One region of the Aeribacillus sp. FSL K6-1305 genome, then DNA from elsewhere that is predicted to be linked to it. Evidence: predicted binding sites of a transcription regulator. Region 1 holds the regulator's gene; each other region holds the start of a gene.
The links. The regulator LexA, encoded in region 1, represses DNA repair genes until DNA is damaged. The targets are predictions, from matches to a motif close to CGAACATATGTTCG.

Region 1 (6,879 bases):
GTTAATAGGTGGATTTTTCTTCAAATAATTCATCATATACTTTCGAGCGATAAAAAAGCCTAGCGCTACGCCGGCAAGTAATGCCAGAACAGCGATTAATATCGCCAGCCAAAGTTCCATCTTATTTCCTCCTTCATGTTGTCTATCATACAGTGTACTAAACCATATGACATTATACAATATTTCATTAGCAAATTTCCGCAACTTTAGACAAATTTTCTTTCTTTAATTGGACTCAGCCACCCGTATCGTTCATTTGTAAAATCCATGGCAAAAAAATAAGGATCAAATTTTCCCAATATATCAAAAAACAATAACTCACCGTCAAAGCTGCCGGTACAAATCATTTCAATATACCGTTCCTTTAAAACCATAGTAGCTTGTCCTTTTTGATTTTCCATTTGGATGGCGTGAATCGATGATACCTTTTGATAATGGTTTCGGTGAGACAAGAATGACTGAAGCAGCAAATCTATTTCTGAAATGGGAATGGCTCTTGAAATATAATTGACTTGCCTTTCCAATTGTTCAAAAATAGGATGCGTTTTCCTTGTCCAAAAAAATTCTTGATATAACTGAAAAATTTTCGATTCCCTATGATAAAAATGCTCAGCAAATTCCTTTTTTATCAAATACAAATAAAAGTGCCTCATGCGCTCACCTCATTGTTACATTCCTTTTTTGCTATTATAAAGCAAGGAATGTAAAAGGTTTGTCTTATGGTGGCGGATAGAGGCACTAATTTTGGCGATTATTTCCGAACTAATTCTTTTACTTTTTCGACAACATTTTCAACAGTAAAACCGTACTCGCTTATAATTTTTTCCCCAGGTGCAGATGCTCCAAACTTGTCGATAGCTAAGATTTCACCTTCAGATCCGACATAGCGCTCCCAGCCAAGCGAAGATGCCATTTCGATCGCAAGACGCTTCGTTACGCTGCTAGGAAGAACTGATTCTTTATAATCTTTTGATTGCTTTTCAAAACGGTCCCATGACGGCATGCTGACGACTTGCACATCAATTCCATCAGATGCAAGAATTTGTTGAGCTTTAATAGCTAATGCTACTTCTGAACCTGATGCAAGTAGAAGAGCATCCGGTTGATCCGATTTCGCCGGTGAAATGACATAAGCGCCTTTTGCAACACCTTCTTCAGCATTTTCTTTCGTACCTTTAATAGTTTCTAAATTTTGGCGCGTTAATACTAATGCAGTCGGTGTTGATTTAGATTCCAGCGCAGCCTTCCACGCAGCTCTTGTTTCATTTCCATCAGCTGGACGAATGACAGAAAGATTCGGCATTGCTCTCAAAGAAGCTAATTGTTCAATCGGCTCATGTGTTGGTCCGTCTTCTCCAACCGCTATGCTGTCATGAGTGAACACGTAAGTTACAGGGAGATTCATTAATGCTGCTAAACGAATCGCTGGCCGCAAATAGTCAGAGAAAACAAAGAACGTTCCGCCAAAAACACGTAAACCTCCATGCAGAGCCATACCGTTCAATGCTGCTCCCATGGCAAACTCTCTGACACCAAACCAAATGTTTCGTCCGCTGTAATCTTCCGCAGAAAAGTCTCCTGAACCTTTTATTGTCGTTTTGTTTGATCCAGCTAAGTCTGCAGATCCCCCAAAGAAATAAGGAACTTTTTCAGCTATTGCATTTAATACTTCTCCAGAAGAAGAACGGGTTGCAACGCTTTTTCCTTCTTCATAAAAAGGTAAAGATTGATCCCAATTTTCTGGCAATTCACCATTGATTGCTGCCTTTAACTCTTTTGCAAGTTCAGGATATTCTTTCTCATACTTTTCAAACAAATTATTCCATTCAATTTCTTTCTGCTTTCCACGTTCTTTTACATTTTTCTCAAAATGCTCATAAACTTCTGCTGGAACATAGAAATCTTCTTCAAATGTCCATGCATAGGCTTCTTTTGTCAATTTTGCCTCTTCTGGACCTAACGGCGAACCATGAACGGAAGAAGTGCCTGCTTTATTCGGCGAACCATATCCGATTGTTGTTTTTACTTCAATTAATGTCGGTCGTTGTTCATCCAATTTGGCTTCTTCAATGGCTTTCGAAATCTCTTCAATGTTGTTGCCGTCCTCAACGCGCAGCACTTGCCAGCCCATAGATTTAAAGCGCTCTTCTACATTTTCTGAGAATGATTTATTTAAATCCCCATCTAGGGAAATATCATTCGAATCATAAAGAACAATTAATCGTCCAAGCTTCAAGTGACCAGCTAAGGAAGCTGCTTCAGAGGAAATCCCTTCCATTAAGTCACCGTCACCGCATATGACGTATGTGTAATGATCAACAATATTGTATCCTTCTTTATTGTATGTAGCTGCTAAATGACGTTCTGCCATCGCCATTCCAACGGCCATTGCTATTCCTTGGCCTAATGGTCCAGTTGTTGCGTCAACGCCAGGTGTATGTCCGTATTCAGGATGTCCAGGTGTTTTGCTTCCCCATTGACGAAACGATTTAATATCATCCATGGAAAGATCATAACCCGATAAATGAAGCAAGCTGTAAAGCAGCATCGAACCATGTCCGGCAGATAAAACAAAGCGATCTCGATTAAACCAATTAGGGTTTTCAGGGTTAATGTTCATAAATTTCGTCCACAGCGCATAAGCCATTGGTGCGGCGCCCATTGGCATTCCAGGATGTCCGGAATTCGCCTTTTCAATCGCGTCAATGGATAATGTTCGAATCGTCATGATGGATAAATCTTGAATGGAATGAGTCACCATTATCATCCTCTCATCTGTATTTTCAGTTTATAATCTTATCTTTATTGTTGCAATAAGGCAACACCCATCCGTTAATGCAGCCTTTTATTTTTAAATTTTTTCAATTTTTCCGGTGTAACATCATTACCTTTCGGATCAATCACTGTAACATTTTTTAAGGTGTTTTGAAAATCCCGACGAAACGACTCTAAATATTCCTGCCTTAATTGCTGCTGCACTAGCTTTTCCACTTGCGTCAATCCTTCTGACTTAGACTTTTTAGATAGTTCATTAATACGGTTAAGTTTTTCTTTTGAAATCATAAGCTGAACCCCTTGTATATTTTTGCCGCGCTCTTTTATCATACTAAATGCAACCACTAATGACAACAATTATTGCTATGATTCGCCTTTTTCTGACAAAAATTGTTGATATCTGCGATGAACAGTAGCTTTTGAAACATCATAGCCGAATCCTCTTAATGTTGCCGCTATTTCTGAAAATGTCAGGCCGTTTTTCCGCAATCGGTCAATCTCCTCGATCGGAACTTCTTTTCGCTCTCTTTTATAGGAAGAATTTCTATTCTTTAAATTTTTTTCAGGCCTGTACCCATTTTGTATAGCTCTCAACATTCCCCGCTTTATTTTCAAATTATGAATTTTTCGTTGATATTCTTCCACAATTCCTATAATTTCAAGCACCATCGTGTCTGATTCAGACAGTTCCATCTCCCCGCGATGGGCAGCGGTGAAAATTTTCACGCCTTGTTTCAAAATGGAATGGACAATGGCGATTTTGGCATTTCCTCTGCCAATTCTTGTTTCATCCTGTATTAATACCGCTTCAATTTCTTTCTCCTCAATCAATTCCAGCAGTTGAAAAACCCCTTCACGATCAACATCATACCCGCTCGCTTTTTCTTCTATCACTTCAACAACTTCCATACCGTTTTCAGCTGCGAGCTTTAACAGCTCGTCTTTTTGTCTTTTCAAAGATGTTTCCTGCTCTGCCTTTTCAGTGCTGACTCTTGCATAAACGACTGCTCTCATGTTAAATGCTCCTTGCGGTTATTCTTTGTTTGCCAAATATTCAGCATTGTAGTATTTATTTTTTTCAATCGGAATGACGATTGTTTCCCCCGGTTTTACAACAAGGCTTTGGAGATTGTTTCGCTCCTGAACCCATTTTACAAACTCTGAATGAGACATATTGTCATATTCTTTATATTCATCAGCGATTTTCCACAAACTGTCCCCTTCCTTCACTTGAACCTCCATATAATGATCGAGCTCTTCCCTTTCTCCAGTATACGAAATCGCCAAAACTGCCGCCATGATGACAAGGAAAAAAGAAACGATGTAAGACCATGATAATTTATCCATTAAGAACCGCCCCCTGAAACAGAATATTTGTTCGGTTTTTGTTTTTAAGTATAAAAGGGAACACATGTTTCTGTCAAGCAAATATTCGAACTTACGTTTGCTTTTTTGGAAAAATCATGCTATAATCGACACAAATTGATATGACTGAGGTGCTTGACATGTCAACAAAATTATCTAAGAGACAACAAGATATTTTGAACTTCATTAAGGAGGAAGTAAAAAAGAAAGGATACCCTCCCTCTGTAAGAGAAATCGGCGAAGCGGTCGGTCTTGCCTCCAGTTCAACTGTTCACGGGCATTTAGCAAAGCTTGAGAGCAAAGGACTGATTAGAAGAGACCCCACAAAGCCGAGAGCCATTGAAATTTTGGACGATGATGGCAGCCACCTTCTAACAAACAATGTGATCAACGTGCCGGTCATCGGAAAAGTGACGGCTGGTATTCCGATCACTGCCGTTGAAAACATCGAAGAATATTTTCCGCTTCCGAATCATATTGCATCAGGTGATGATCAACTTTTCATGCTTGAAGTAGTCGGAGAAAGCATGATCGAAGCAGGCATTCTGGACGGAGATTTAGTTATTGTCAGACAACAGCAAACAGCCAATAACGGCGACATCGTTGTCGCGCTCACAGACGACAATGAAGCGACCGTAAAAAGGTTTTTCAAAGAAAAAGACTTTATACGGCTTCAGCCGGAAAACCCAACAATGGAACCGATTATTTTAAAAAATGTGACAATACTCGGAAAAGTGATCGGGCTATACCGTTCCATACACTGAATATTCGATGTCTCAAAACAGGTGAGGCATCCTTTTTCTTTTTATAAAATTTTCAACATTCCCTCTCTTAGCGATGTTAAATTTTTAAAAATGTTTTCTAATCAATATGTATGCAGACAAGCTAGATTCAATGAAACAAATTTCAGGCGCCTTCTCCGCGCCTGCATGCAAAGCTATTATGCAACAATTCTCAACAGTCATTGTTTTTTGATTTATTTTGTTGTAGAATTTTTTATTGTAGATTTCGCTTCCTTAGCCAGTGCCGGGATGATTTACTGAATTGTTTGAATTCTTCTAACTGCTTAAATTTTAGGTATAGGAGAGGTGCTATGAATCAATTACTTATGAAACAAAGTGAACTGGAAAATGCAAAGCAATATGTCAATGAAGTATTTCAATCCGTGCAAGAAAAAAATCCGAATGAGCCTGAGTTTCTTCAAGCTGTAAAAGAAATATTTGACTCGCTTGTGCCTGTATTTGCTCAACATCCTACATATATAAAGCACGGAATACTTGAAAGAATTGTTGAGCCGGAAAGATTGATCATTTTTCGCGTTCCATGGGTGGATGACGAAGGAAAAGTGCGTGTAAACCGCGGATTTAGAGTGCAATATAATAGTGCAATTGGGCCATATAAAGGAGGCTTGCGCTTTCACCCGACCGTCAACGCCAGCATTATTAAATTTTTAGGATTTGAACAAATCTTCAAAAATTCATTGACTGGGCAGCCGATCGGCGGAGGAAAAGGCGGATCTGATTTTGATCCGAAAGGTAAATCAGATGGGGAAATTATGAGATTTACACAAAGCTTTATGACAGAGCTTTACAAACATATTGGACCAGATATTGACGTTCCTGCCGGTGATATTGGAGTTGGCGCAAGAGAGATCGGATACTTGTTTGGCCAATATAAAAGAATACGCGGCGGATTTGAAGCTGGGGTGTTAACCGGAAAAGGCATTGGGTACGGCGGAAGCTTAGCGAGAACCGAAGCGACAGGTTATGGAACTGTTTATTTTGTTGAAGAAATGCTTAATGACCATGGATTAAGCTTCAAAGGAAGCACAGTTGTTGTCTCTGGTTCTGGGAACGTTGCCATATATGCGATTGAAAAAGCAACACAATTAGGTGCAAAAGTTGTCGCATGCAGCGACTCTGATGGCTACATTTTTGATAAAAATGGAATTAATCTTGAAACGGTTAGAAGGTTAAAAGAAGTTGAAAGAAAAAGAATTAAAGAATATGTAAATGAACATCCTCATGCAGAATATTATGAAGGCTGTTCCGGAATTTGGTCCATTCCATGCGATATTGCCCTCCCATGCGCTACTCAAAATGAAATCGATAAAAAAGCAGCTGAACTCCTTGTTTCCAACGGACTCAAAGCTGTTGGAGAAGGCGCCAACATGCCGTCTACATTAGAAGCGATCGACGTGTTTTTATCAAACAATATTCTTTTTGGACCTGCAAAAGCTGCTAACGCAGGCGGAGTTGCTGTTTCAGCATTAGAAATGGCTCAAAACAGCGCAAGATTGTCTTGGAGCTTTGAAGATGTCGACGCAAAATTACGTGATATCATGAAGAACATTTACCGAAATTGCGTCAACGCTGCAAATGAATACGGCTGCTCCGGAAATCTTGTCGTCGGCGCTAACATTGCAGGATTTAAAAAAGTCGCTGATGCAATGGTAGAACAAGGAGTCATTTAAAAGATAGAAAAATGGTCATTTCCATCATTTATTCTTTATAGTGAGTAAACATATATGATAATCGCTAAAGCTTTACCTAACCTGCTTTGGCGATTCATCATGCTCACTATAATACCCCATCTTAACTTGAGTGAATAGAAATTGACATCACACCGATCCAAATTCACTCTTCTTTATTTCCACGATTGGATCAAATTTTTCTCTATCAGTGTATCCCATTCAATGAGAGAATTGAAGTTTTATGTCAGATTATCTTACATATTTTT
Region 2 (6,879 bases), on a different contig from region 1:
GATCGCATCGACATCAGGTTTATCCATTTGTCCTAAAAATTGGCGGGCATAGGCAGATAAAGACTCCACATATCGCCGCTGTCCCTCTGCATAAATTGTATCAAATGCTAAAGAAGATTTGCCCGATCCCGATAAACCTGTTACAACGACAAGCTTGTCTCTTGGAATCGTGACATCAATGTTTTTTAAATTATGAGCGCGCGCACCTTTTACAACAATTTTATCCATTGCCATATCCAATCATCCTTCCGCTTTCAGCTCCAAAATTAGATCGCGCAATTCAGCAGCTCTTTCGAAATCTAATGCTTTTGCAGCTTCTTTCATTTCTTTTTCCATACGGGCTATCAGTTGTTCTCGATCTTTTTTCGACATTTTGTTCAGCTTCACAGCCTTTTCCGTTTTATATTCTGCTTCCTCTTCCGCTGCATATGTCGCCCTAATTACATCGCGAATATCTTTTTGAATCGTTTTTGGCGTAATGCCATGTTGACGGTTATATTCCTCTTGAATCGCACGACGCCGTTTTGTTTCGTTTATGGCGATTTCCATCGATTTTGTGATTGTATCAGCATACATAATGACATGCCCGTTTGCGTTCCGAGCCGCCCGTCCGATTGTTTGAATAAGAGAACGTTCCGAACGAAGAAATCCTTCTTTATCTGCATCCAAAATTGCAACGAGAGAGACCTCCGGAATATCAAGCCCTTCCCTGAGCAAATTGATCCCGACCAACACTTCATGTTTGCCAAGGCGCAGGTCGCGGATAATTTCAATGCGCTCGAGCGTTTTAATTTCGGAATGGAGATATGTCACCTTAATCCCGATTTCCCGCAAATAATCCGTTAAATCTTCCGCCATTTTTTTCGTTAATGTGGTCACAAGCACCCGCTCATTCCGTTTAACCCGCTTTTGAATTTCGCCGATTAAATCGTCTATTTGCCCTTCAACAGGTCGGACGTCAATGGTTGGATCTAAAAGTCCAGTCGGGCGGATAATCTGTTCAACAACAACCGGCGTATGCTCCAGCTCATACGGCCCAGGGGTGGCAGAAACATAAATGACATGTTTCATATGCTTTTCAAATTCCTCAAATTTTAACGGACGGTTGTCAAGTGCTGAAGGCAAACGGAATCCATGATCGACAAGCACTTGTTTTCTCGCCTGGTCGCCGTTGTACATCCCACGGATTTGCGGAATCGTCACATGCGACTCGTCAATGACGATCAAAAAATCATCTCCAAAATAATCTAAAAGCGTATAAGGAGTCGAACCGGGCGGTCTTAATGTAAGATGACGGGAGTAGTTTTCAATCCCGGAGCAAAAGCCCATCTCCCGCATCATTTCTAAATCATATCTTGTCCGTTGCTCGAGCCGTTGCGCTTCCAAAAGCTTTCCATTCTCCCGCAGTTCATGCAGCCGTTCCTCAAGCTCCTTTTCAATATTAGCAATGGCAATTTTCATTTTTTCTTCTCTTGTCACAAAGTGTGATGCCGGGAAAATCGCTACATGCTCCCGCTCTCCAATAATTTCGCCTGTCAGAGCATCAACTTCACGGATGCGGTCGATTTCATCTCCGAAAAATTCCACGCGGATACAATGTTCATCGCGCGAAGCAGGGAAAATTTCCACTACATCCCCGCGCACGCGAAAAGTTCCCCTGCGAAAATCTACATCATTTCTTTCATACTGCACATCCACTAAACGGCGCAGCAAGTCATTGCGCTCGATTTCCATTCCTGTGCGAAGACTAACGACCAGCTCACGATATTCTTCTGGCGAACCTAAACCATATATGCAAGAAACGCTTGCGATAATAATAACATCTTTCCGTTCAAACAATGCAGAGGTGGCCGAATGTCTTAATTTATCAATTTCATCATTAATGCTCGCATCTTTTTCAATATACGTATCTGTTTGCGGAACATACGCTTCCGGCTGATAATAGTCATAATAGCTGACAAAATATTCAACTGCATTGTTCGGGAAAAATTCTTTAAACTCGCTATACAGCTGTCCGGCAAGCGTTTTATTATGGGCAATGACCAGCGTCGGTTTGTTCACTTCTTTAATCACATTGGATATCGTAAACGTTTTGCCAGTTCCAGTTGCACCTAACAATGTCTGATGTTTTTTTCCTTGCCTGATTCCCTCCACCAGCTCTTTGATAGCTTTCGGCTGATCTCCTTGAGGCTGGTAATTTGAAACTAATTCAAACCGATCCATGGAACATCCTCCAATTCAGAAACTTATATTTTATTTTAACATATAATCAGGCTGAATCACCAAAAATACGAACTGACGTTTGATTTTCATAGACAATAAAAACCTGTCAATCGTGTTGAACAGGTTTAAGTAGATGTTTTCTTATCCTTTTTCATGCTTCTGGCAACGATAAAACCAGCTGCTAAGCTGGCTACATCCAAAATGGCGATATAAATAGTATCCATATGACCTGCAAAATAAGAGGCAATTAATAAACCAGCCGTCAACAATGTCCCAACGACATGACTATATGTAACTCTTGTGAAAAATAAGACAAGCAAAAAAGGGGCGAATGCGGCAAACACAAGCTTGATCATAAAAAAACCTCTTTTCGTCAACGGTTATACATTTATTATATTGAAGCCCTCAAAAAGCTTTCAAGCAAAACCACAAAAGAGAAGGGAAAAATAAGCCAATGCAAAGAATAAAAAATAATGCGATGTATAGCGGTCAGAAAACCTAGGATACAGGGGAAATAGTTGAAATCGATGAAGTCAAAATAAACGAATAGAAATAGCTTTATGATTATATTTAAATGCAATAATGAAGAATAGGCTAAAAAATTCGCCTTTATAAAAGCAACTTTTATACTATATTTACTTTTTTCTTACGGTCACCCCCTAAGCATATAAAAAAGCATCCAATAGCCGCCTTTTTTCACTATTGGATACTCTTTCTTAATCTTGAGATAGATAAAACAAATGATCTAAATTTACATATGAAATATCGTATTCAGAATTTACTGCATGTAATATTTTTTGATAATCTTCCACCTTAAGATCTAGTGGTAGATTTTCAAACAATTCTCCATTTACATGAAAATCCAGTATTAATGCACAAAAATCTTTACCATCAACTAAATCCATTGCAAACTCTCTAAAAATATCTGCATCTTCTTCATTTAACTGATCATCTGACAATACATAGATTTTTATTACATTTTGAAATTGTTGAATATCCTCTTCATTCATGTATTTATAAAGGTCTTCTTAATCCCCGATAATAAGATATCCCATAGACATACTGTTTTTAAATAATAAATAAATTTCTAAATCCCTAAGTCTAATTTGTCTTTTTTAAGATATATAATTTAATTGATTCTCCCTCTAAATGTAGAGATGTTTAATAATTGTTTAAAGATTAAAAAATATTTTTCAATATTCGTTTTGTTTCAGCATATACATTGCAATACTCCTGAACTCCACTTATCAAAAAATGAATGCTTCCAGCCACCTAAACTTAATCATCTCAGCTGTAACATAAAGAGCTGTTAGGTCACCGAGCAATATCTTGGATCAATTCTCTTTAGCATTAGTTTTAGCTTTATCTAATTCTTTTTGGTTCTTAACTGCATTCTTGAAAGTTTCCTTTTCTTGTACACATTTTTTGTATGCCTGATTTTATTTTATGGCTTGGGTTATCTGTAACGATTATTTGCCGATAAATGTTCTTGAGCTTTATTTTTGATTATTCTCCAAAAACGCCTCATATGCTAAACCGATTGCTCCGCAAAGTCCCGCATTATCCCCTAATCCGGGCGGAACAATATAATCTGCAATGTTTTCTAGCACCACTTCATGGCGAACATAACCGTTTAATAAAGCTTGAACATTTTGATGTATAAGGGGGAACAATTGCTTTTGTTTGGCGACTCCGCCGCCAATTATTATTTTTTTAGGCGATAAAACGAGTATAAGGTTGGCAATTCCTTGTGCAATATAGTACGCTTCCAAATCCCATACTTTCTCATTTTTTTCTAATTCTTGCCCCTTTTTTCCCCAGCGTTTTTCTATAGCAGGACCGGATGCCATTCCTTCCAAACAATCTTTGTGATACGGACAATTGCCGGCAAACGAATCTTCAGGATGGCGCCGAACAAGCATATGCCCCATTTCCGGATGGATTAGCCCGTGTACTAGATGTCCTTCAGAGATGGCACCGACTCCGATCCCGGTACCGATCGTCATATAAATGCAGCTATTCAGACCTTTCGCAGCCCCCCATTTCATTTCCCCGAGCGCTGCTGCATTGACGTCTGTATCAAAGCCAATTGGAATAGGGAATTCTTTTTTTATCGCTCCGACAAGATTTGTATTCGCCCACTGTAGCTTCGGAGTAGATGTTATGTATCCGAATGTTTCGCTTGTGCGATCTAAATCAATCGGACCGAATGAACCAATTCCAAGTGCTTTAATATCTTTATCCCGAAAAAATTTGACCACTTGTTCAAGCACTTCATCAGGCGTTGTCGTCGGAAAAGAAGTCCGCTCGATAATATTTCCGTTTTCATCTCCAATTCCGCAGACAAATTTTGTTCCGCCCGCTTCAATTGCACCTAAAAGCATTTCACAATTCCTCCCATGATTTTGTCCATAATGTTATGTCCAATTTTTCATTAGCGGCAGGTTGTCAAATTAATAAGATTATAATAAATGTCATATGTTTATGGAAGAGAAATATTAAAAAATGCAAGAAAAAAGGCGATCAGCCATTAGCTGAAAGCCTCATTTAGAAGTTTTTTATTTCGTTCCCATAAAATCGTTAAACTAATGAGGGTCACTAAAACAGTCGCCCCCATATCCGACAGAATGGCTATCCAAAGCGTAAGCCAGCCTGGAATCGTCAGCAGCAGTGCAGCGGCTTTTAAACCTAGAGCAATCCCGATGTTTAACTTGATGATTCTGTTCACTTTTTTGGCAGTTGAAATAGCATCAGGCAGCTTTCCTAAATGATCTTGCATTAAAACGATATCAGCCGTTTCAATTGCGCTGTCTGTTCCTTTTCCCATTGCAATGCCTAAATCAGCAGCTGCGAGCGCAGGCGCATCATTAATACCATCTCCGATCATTGCCGTTTTTCCTGAGAGAGACAGCTCTTTTACCTTTTCCACCTTTTCTTCCGGCAGAAGGTTTGCAAAATATTCACTTAAACCAACCTTTTTCGCCACTTTTTCAGCAGTTTTTTCGTGGTCTCCTGTCAACATGACAGTTCTCTTCACACCTGTTCGGTGAAGCATGCGGATCACCTGGCTGCTTTCCTGTCGAATTTCATCCGCTATACCGACCATACCGAGAACGTTTTTGTCATCTGAAACCAAAACGATTGTTAGTCCTTCCTGTTTAAAGGCCTTTATGTCTTCCTTTACATTTTCGCTGAGCGAAAGATGTTGAATCGTTTTTTCATTGCCGACACGGTATTCCTTCCCGTCTATCTCCGCTTTTATTCCCTCACCTGATGTTGCAACAACGGAGTGAGCCTCCAAAAGGGAAACGTTTAACTCATCTATTTTTTTCATAATGGCTTTAGCGATCGGATGAGTAGAGGATTTTTCAATTGATCCGATGATGCTCCAAAAAGAAGGATCATATTCTACAAACTTCTCTACATAGGGCTCCCCTTTTGTCAGTGTTCCTGTTTTATCAAAAGCTATTATTCCAATTTTCCCTAATTGCTCTAAATAAACCCCGCCTTTTACAAGAATGCCTTTGCGTGCATTTCTCGTGATTCCTGAAACGATAGCAATGGGAGAGGATAAAACTAATGCACATGGACAGCCGACAATTAACACTGCCAATCCTTGATATAAAGATGTTCTCCAATCAACTCCTAAGAAAAGCGGCGGAATAAAAATAACGACAAGAGAGATAAGCATGATCAAAGGAGTATAATATTTCGCAAACTTATTAATGAATTGCTCAGTCGGCGTTTTTGTTTCCTGCGCTTCTTCAACTAAATGCAAAATTTTCGCTAGAGACGATTCTTCGTAAGGCTTTGTTATCCGAACTTTCAAAATTCCTTCATTATTAATGCTTCCGCCAAACACTTCATCTTTTGCTTCCTTTTCAACAGGGAGAGATTCTCCAGTAATGGCCGCTTCATTAACTGAGCTTTTCCCTTCCACCACTATCCCATCCGATGGAATTTTTTCACCGGCTTTGACAAGAACAATATCCCCTGCCTTGATGTCATGAATGGAAACTTTCTTTTCCTGGCCATCTATAACAATCGTAGCTTCATTCGGCGCAACTTCTAAAAGCGATTCGATAGAACGACGGGCCTTTTCCATTCCCAAGCCCTCTAAATATTCGTTCACTCCAAATAAAATGGCAACAACAGCACCTTCCTTCCACTCTCCAATGCCAAAAGCTCCAATCAAAGCAATTGTCATAAGGGTGTCAATATTAAATTTCAATCGAACGAGGTTTTTGGCCCCTTTCAAAAATGTTTTATATCCGCTGATCACCGTAGCAATTATATACATTGTAACAGCGGCGGATGGTGATAATGTTTTTTCGAACACAACAGCAGCTATAAAAGCTAAAACCGAGAGCAAAACGAGCCACAATAAATAAGAATGTGTATCTTCATGTTTATTTTCTTCCTCAATATAGGCCCCATCCGATGCTAAAATTTTTTTGACTTTAGCAATATTAATTTCTTCATTGACATACAGTTTGCTAGATTGAAAATTTAATTTTGCATTTTCCCCATATTCAAGCTTTTGGATTTCCTCTTCCAGATTCTTTGCGCAATTTGCACAAGACAATCCCTTTACCCGATACTGAATCATTCTCTAATCCTCCAATGAAATAGAGTACACATTGCAGTATACAGTAT
Region 3 (6,879 bases), 480 kb from region 1:
TCCTTTTTTATTTGCGGCGGAGTACATGCACATCGGCGACATGACAATTCGATTTTTCAATGTGACATCTTTAATCGTAAATGGAGAAAATAATAAACGGTCTTTCATCTTTTATTCGCCTCCCTAAATATTTCCTTTAAAATTTTAGCAATTATGATTATTTTTGTCATATGATCTGCTTGGTAAATATAAAAAGGGGTTCAGTATTGCTCGCTGAACCCGAGTCCGATTTCAAATTATTGTTCGTTCACCAGTTTTTCCTCCAAAGCGCTGTTTAATTCTTTTGACCGTTCGACTGCCCGTTTCACACAGCTTATAATAGCTTCATCTACGTGATGATTGTTTAGGACGCTTAAGCCGGCTTCAGTTGTGCCGCCTGGGCTCATTATTTCTTTTCTTAGAGTAGACGGCTCTTTGTCAGACGTTTTTAACATTAATGCTGCCCCATAAAGTGTTTGAACAATGAGGGAGCGCGCCATGGACTTTTCTAAACCGATTTCTTCTGCTGCTTTTTCCATTGCTTCTACTATGTAATAAATATAGGCTGGTCCGCTTCCTGCCAGTCCTGTGACGGCATCGAGCTTGTCTTCTTCAACAATTTCGACTGTTCCGATCAATTGAAACAGTTCAACAGCTGCTGACAGGTCACCATCCGTTGCATATTGTCCTTGTGCCAAGGCGGTTGCTGATTGTCTGATGGTAGCGGACGTATTCGGCATTGCTCGAATGACGGGAATACGTTTGTTGAATAATGTTTCAATTGCTTTCGTTGAAACGCCTGCAAGCATGGAAATAACAAGATGGTTTTCTGTTGCGTATTCGCGGACTGTTTTTACTGCCTCGTCAACGTCCTTCGGCTTCATCGCGAAAAAAATCGTTTTTGTGTTGTCAAACAGATGCTTTTTATCTTTTGTCATCGTGACGCCGTATGTTTTTTGCAGCTCCTCGAGCCGCTTTTCATTGGAACGGTTTGTCACAACGATCTCTTCTCTCCGGCACTTGTTCCCGTTGATCAATCCGGATATAATAGCTTCCGCCATAGATCCTGCTCCGATAAATCCAAACTTGTACATAAAAAGAGACTCCTTCCTGATCGTTTTATATGTTTTGAACTTCTTCCCTATAAACTTAGTTTAAAAGAGAAGAGATTCAGTGGGAAAGGTAGCGAGAAAACGTTTTACTATTCATCTGTTAAGCAACAGAAGCGCATGCTTTGGATGGGCTTGTATGATGAAATGTTTCCCTGCCTTAAATTCTAAAAGCGTTGTAGAATTAATTTTTTATCAGTTCCAACTGCTTGTCAAGTATACTTATGAATTATTCGAATAAAATGACAAATTGATTTATCATGTGTAAAATAAGTTATATTAAAAAATTAAAGGCGGTTTGCAAAAATGTTCAGCAAAGATGCAATTTATAAAATAACGATCCCTATACCTTATCCGATTAAAGATGTGAACGTGTATGTTGTAAAAGGGGACGCATTGACATTAGTGGATGCAGGGATGAAAACGGAGGAAGCGTGGAGAGTTTTTGAACGTAAGCTGAAGGAAATAGGGCTTGTGCCTGAGGATATTGAGCAAGTCATTCTTACCCACCATCATCCTGACCATATCGGTTTGCTCGATTTTTTAGATGGCGATCTTCGTGTTTTGGGCCATCGTTTGCTTGCTCCTTGGCTTTCTCATGATGTGCGTTTTTTTGATCGGCAAAAGGAATTTTTTTTAGAATTATTGAAGCAGTTTGCCGTCCCAGAGTCGTTTGCGTCACACTTAGATCATCTTGATCTTTCCTTATATCCACGCAATCATCCGCTGACCTCCTCCATTCAAGAAGGAGATGAAATAGACGGGATGCCTGGGTTTACGGTCATTGAGACTCCTGGACATGCCCAAAGCCATATCGTTTTGTACAATGAGAAAGACTGCCGAATGATCGGCGGCGATCATTTGCTGAAAACCATTTCCTCCAATCCTGTTCTTGAAATGCCGTATGAAGGAAAAGAGCGTCCAAAACCTCAGCTGCAATATAATGAATCTTTGAAAAAGCTTTTGCATATTCCGATTTCTGTTGTCTTTCCGGGTCATAAAGATGAATTTTTCGATCCTCATCTGTTGATTCGGAACCGTTTAGACAAACAGCATGAACGCGCGCTCACCGTATTAAAGCATTTAGAAAAACAGGAAATGACGGTGTTTGCTCTTTGCAAGCTTCTTTTTCCGTCTGCTTATCAACAAGAGCTTTTATTTGCTATATCAGAAACTGTTGCTCAGCTTGATTATTTAGAACAATATGGAAAAATTAACAAAAGAATAGAAAATGGAGTTTTACTTTTTTCCGTGCAACGAAGAGGTGACAAATAAATGAATTCGCGGCTTAAAGATCGATTGGTAGTTATTACGGGGGCATCGAGCGGGATCGGGGAAAAAATCGCAAGGATCGTTGCAGAAAGCGGTGGACACTTAGTTTTGCTGGCTAGGAGGAAGGATCGTCTCAAGAAACTTTCGGATGAGCTACAAGCCTCTCACTCTATTTCTTGTACATATTACGAACTGGATGTCAGTGACCTTGACGCAGTTTCCGAAGTATTTACGGACATCACAGAGAATTTTGACCGAGTGGATGTTTTAGTCAATAATGCTGGTTTTGGTATTTTTCGAAATGCAGAGGAAGCAACATTTGAAGAGATGCAGCAAATGTTTAAAGTAAACGTGTTCGGATTAATTGCTGCGACAAAGCTGGTTCTTCCGAAGATGCTGGCCCAACGGGAAGGGCATATTATTAATGTCGCTTCTCAGGCTGGCAAAATAGCTACTCCGAAATCAAGCCTCTATTCTGCTACAAAACATGCTGTTTTAGGCTTTACGAACAGCTTGCGGATGGAAGTGGCGGACCGCGGGATTTTTGTAACATCTGTCAATCCGGGTCCAATTGAAACGGATTTTTTCAATCTTGCCGATACGTCAGGGGATTATGTGAAAAATGTCCAACGCTGGATGCTTAATCCGGAAGCTGTTGCACAAAAAATCGTGAGCGTGATGCTGACAAATAAACGGGAAATTAATATGCCTGTTTGGATGGAGCTTGGCGGGCTTGTTTATCGTCTCATGCCCTCCCTATTTGAAAAAGTTGCCGGAAATTTGTTTCGGCAAAAATGACCGGGAGCATGATGCAGGAAATGAACAGAAAGCTGAAGGCGGACTTTTCGCTAAAATCTCCGCTCTCACTTCTGAAAAGGCGCGTCAAGCGTCTTTTTATTTTGACAAAAAATTCAGCTCGTTCACCGATTTGTCTCCAACTTAAATCTTCTAAAAAACGCGGCTGTATTTTGAATAAGCTGTTTCCAAGCTTAATATCTGTTTTTCGATGCCGTACTTCGTTGTTATGCTCCTTTTGTACCGCGAAAAATGGCGCAAATTCCCATTGAAACCGAACGTATATTCCTATACAATGAAAATAAAATAAAACCGAACATACATTCTCATAAGGGGATGATGGAATGAATTATGAATCGTTTACAAACCGGCATATATTATGCATCGATATGAAAAGCTTTTATGCGAGCTGTGCGGCGGTCATGCTTGGGCTTGATCCTTTAACATCCCACATTGCTATCGTTGGGGACAAAGATCGGGCAGGAAGCATTGTATTGGCCGCTTCACCAAAACTGAAGGAAGATTTCGGAATTCAAACCGGATCCCGCTTATTTCAAATTCCAAACGACCCCCGCATCCGCCTCATCACTCCGAAAATGGCGACGTATTTACGGATTTCTGCTGAAATTACTCGGCTGCTGAACCGCTATGTTCCGAAAGAAAACATCCATGTTTACAGCGTAGATGAATGTTTTATTACTGCAGATGGAACAGAAAGACTTTGGGGGGATGCGCATAGTCTGGCCGAAAAAATTGTGGAAGATTTACGAAATGAATTTTCTCTCCCATGTGCGGTCGGGATCGGTCCAAACATATTGATGGCGAAGCTTTGTCTAGATTTGGAGGCGAAAAAGAAAGGTATAGCGGAATGGACGTATGATGATGTCAAAACGAAGCTGTGGAGCATCAAGCCGTTGCGTAAGATGTGGGGGATTGGGGCAAGACTTGAAAAAACGTTAAATCGAATGGGAATTTTTACAGTCGGTCAGCTCGCAAATTATCCGTTAGAGCTCCTTGAAAAGAAGTTCGGCGTCATGGGGAATCAGCTTTATTACCACGCATGGGGAATAGATCTTTCCGACATAGGCTCTCCGATTATGCTGGGGCAAATCAGTTTTGGAAAAAATCAAATATTGCTTCGCGACTATCCGGACCCCGAAGAGGTAAAATGCGTCATCTTAGAAATGTGCGAGGAAGTGGCAAAAAGAGCGAGGGAACACCGGATGGCGGGGAGAACAATCAGCCTTGGAATCGGCTACAGCCAAAAGGAAGGCGGAGGAGGATTTTACCGTTCCAAAACGATGGATGTCTCAACAAATATTACGATGGATCTTTATCGAGCCTGCCTTTCGCTGTTTGATCGTTTTTATGAGGGGAAGACGGTCAGAAAAATTTCCATCTCTCTTTCCAACGTGGAAAAAGACAGCGGCATGCAGCTTGATTTGTTTAGGCCGAACCGCATAAAAGAGCATCGTTTAGGATATGTAATGGATGCGATTCGGAACAAGCACGGCTCCAATGCACTGCTGCGCGCTGTTTCGTATACGAAGGCAGGAACGAGTCTTCACCGCAACAAGCTGATCGGCGGGCATTATGCGTAACGAAAATGAAGAAAAGAAAGCAAAGGATGGGATAAACAATGATTCAGGATCGTGGAAGCATAAAATGGACAGCCATGATGCTGCCCGAGCATGTGAAATTGCTAAGGGAATACAATGAAAGTTTAGATAAAGTCGAAAAACCGGTTTTAGATGAACAAAAATATGAAGAATTTAATGAAGTTATCTGTGAGGCTATGGAAGAGAACATTACTCTACAATTCACCTATTATCAAAAAGGTGAAATAAAGAAGCTTGTCGGCAATATTCATTATATCGATCAGCTAAAAAGAGAATTACGAATTGTTGATTACTTGACTAAAAAACATGTTTTAAAATTAGGAGATATTATTGAAATTGAGCAATACTAAGAAAACAGCATTAGAAATACAAACTTAATAGGGGTAGCGTAAGGTCAGGAAAATGCAGATTTACAACGCTTAGAAAATGACGATAATTAAAAGCCCAATTTCTAAAAATTTGAGAAATTGGGCTTTTTGTGTGTGCGCCCGGCATGGGTGTAATCTATAGGGTGAAAGTCCCGAGCTGCGAAGGCAGAAGTAGCAGTTAGCTTAACGCAAGGGTGTCCGTGGTGACGCGGAATCTGAAGGAAGCGAGCGGCAAACTTTAAGGTCTCTCGGAACACGAACTTCATATGAGGCTAGGTATCACTGGGTGAGTTTGCACAACAAAACAAAGCCCTTTCTGCCGAAGGTGATACAGAGTAAATGAAGCAGATGGATGGAAGGAAAGATTACACTCTTACCCGGGGAGGTCTGGCTGGCACGCCAAGTAACCTTGGTAACCTATCTATTGATAGATAGCTGAATAGTCAGAAGTCAGCAGAAGTCATAGTACTCTTTCAAGCTCGAGATGGAAGAGGAAGGACTATATGATAGATGCATTAAAAGCTGTGGAAGGATCAGAAATTCGCATCAGCTTTACAGGGGCGATGAGGCCGTTTTTAATTCGTGTTCCCGAAGATGAAACAGTTTTGCAGCTGATTCTTCCTGTCCGAACATATTTCTTAGCTCCTGTAATAATTTACACTTATTAAAAAAGGACGCACCCCAAACTTTTACATTAGCTGTGTCAGGGCGTCCACAACAAGAGTGTTGGGGCATGAAAAAGTGTTTTTGTAGCTATCAACTTCTTAAAGCCTCTCAGAAGCCCTCACAGGCTTTTCTAAGGGCTATCCTATTCTATTTCCGCCAAAAAGTTGAACAGTCTGCTTTATCCTGAATATTAAATTCAATCATTTTCTCAAGCAATTCGTAATTTACCGGCTCATTCCACGGAATTCGAAACAAGCCTTTGGTAGCGCTGTAGCCAGCTTGGGCGATTTCATCGGCAAAATGCATCATTGTCTTTTCTTCGGGTGAAACGCTCAAATGATGCTTAGCTGTGGAAAAGCCGATAATAAATGTGCCGTGATCGGTAAACATTGGCGTATTCCACTTGATTTGCGGTTCTAAATTTGGAAATTTATTAGCAACCCACGCCAAAATTTCCTCTGTTCGGTCGCGGTGGTCGGGGTTATCAATACCTGCTAAATATTTTGCAAAAACTTCCATGTTATTTCCTCCCTGAATCCGTGATGAATTGAAATCGACTTTGATTTTGTTGTAATTTTGATGGATTGATAATCCATAAAACCCCTTTTATGCTTATGACCTATGTCATCTCTATTTCCGAAAATGGAACAAATCTCTTTTTTAGGTATACGAACCAAAAAAATAGACAAAAAAGCACAGGGAGTGACGTTGGACATCAGTGCCCGAACATTCGTTCGTTATCTTGCCTCTCTCCATTTCTGATAGACGTTCAGTAGGGGCTCGCTATAGCCACTCCTTCGCGTCAGTTTCATCCAGATCTGTCGTGATCGACGGACGAGTCGCCCTGCCATCGTGATCACCGTCTGAATAATCGTCTTGATGCGGCGGCGTTTCACTTTGTGGTGCAACGGATGTCTCGGATCGCTTAATAGATCTTGTCCAATCAGACGAAGAAGATTGTAAACGAAGGCTCCCATGACCAACACGAGCGCATTCGTTTTCATCTTCCCAGATGGAAGCCGCTCTAAATCTAAGTCGCTCTTCAGTTCGCTATGAAACTGTTCGCATGTC

Region 2: uvrB (excinuclease ABC subunit UvrB) is a predicted target of LexA. The motif match lies at 2,292-2,305, and genes of this name have one in related genera.
Region 3: NST97_RS06410 (Y-family DNA polymerase) is a predicted target of LexA. The motif match lies at 3,431-3,444, and genes of this name have one in related genera.

Annotation. Positions count from the first base shown of each region.
Region 1 is NZ_JBBOQV010000001.1:851,646-858,524, forward strand. Features, by position in the region: gene NST97_RS03975 (YneF family protein) at 1-120, opposite strand, end outside; gene sirA (sporulation inhibitor of replication protein SirA) at 207-638, opposite strand; gene tkt (transketolase) at 752-2,761, opposite strand; gene NST97_RS03990 (DUF896 domain-containing protein) at 2,833-3,063, opposite strand; gene NST97_RS03995 (YneB family resolvase-like protein) at 3,139-3,789, opposite strand; gene yneA (cell division suppressor protein YneA) at 3,808-4,122, opposite strand; gene lexA (transcriptional repressor LexA) at 4,281-4,904, shown strand; gene gdhA (NADP-specific glutamate dehydrogenase) at 5,234-6,613, shown strand.
Region 2 is NZ_JBBOQV010000002.1:1,429,279-1,436,157, reverse strand. Features, by position in the region: gene uvrA (excinuclease ABC subunit UvrA) at 1-234, opposite strand, end outside; gene uvrB (excinuclease ABC subunit UvrB) at 241-2,223, opposite strand; gene NST97_RS16680 (CsbA family protein) at 2,349-2,579, opposite strand; gene NST97_RS16675 (hypothetical protein) at 2,940-3,233, opposite strand; gene NST97_RS16670 (ROK family protein) at 3,720-4,607, opposite strand; gene NST97_RS16665 (heavy metal translocating P-type ATPase) at 4,754-6,832, opposite strand.
Region 3 is NZ_JBBOQV010000001.1:1,330,621-1,337,499, reverse strand. Features, by position in the region: gene namA (NADPH dehydrogenase NamA) at 1-108, opposite strand, end outside; gene proC (pyrroline-5-carboxylate reductase) at 237-1,073, opposite strand; gene NST97_RS06420 (MBL fold metallo-hydrolase) at 1,395-2,363, shown strand; gene NST97_RS06415 (SDR family NAD(P)-dependent oxidoreductase) at 2,364-3,158, shown strand; gene NST97_RS06410 (Y-family DNA polymerase) at 3,500-4,756, shown strand; gene NST97_RS06405 (YolD-like family protein) at 4,795-5,124, shown strand; partial or broken gene NST97_RS06400 (hypothetical protein) at 5,643-5,810, shown strand; gene NST97_RS06395 (iron chaperone) at 5,956-6,327, opposite strand; gene NST97_RS06390 (IS1380-like element ISGsp2 family transposase) at 6,546-6,879, opposite strand, start outside.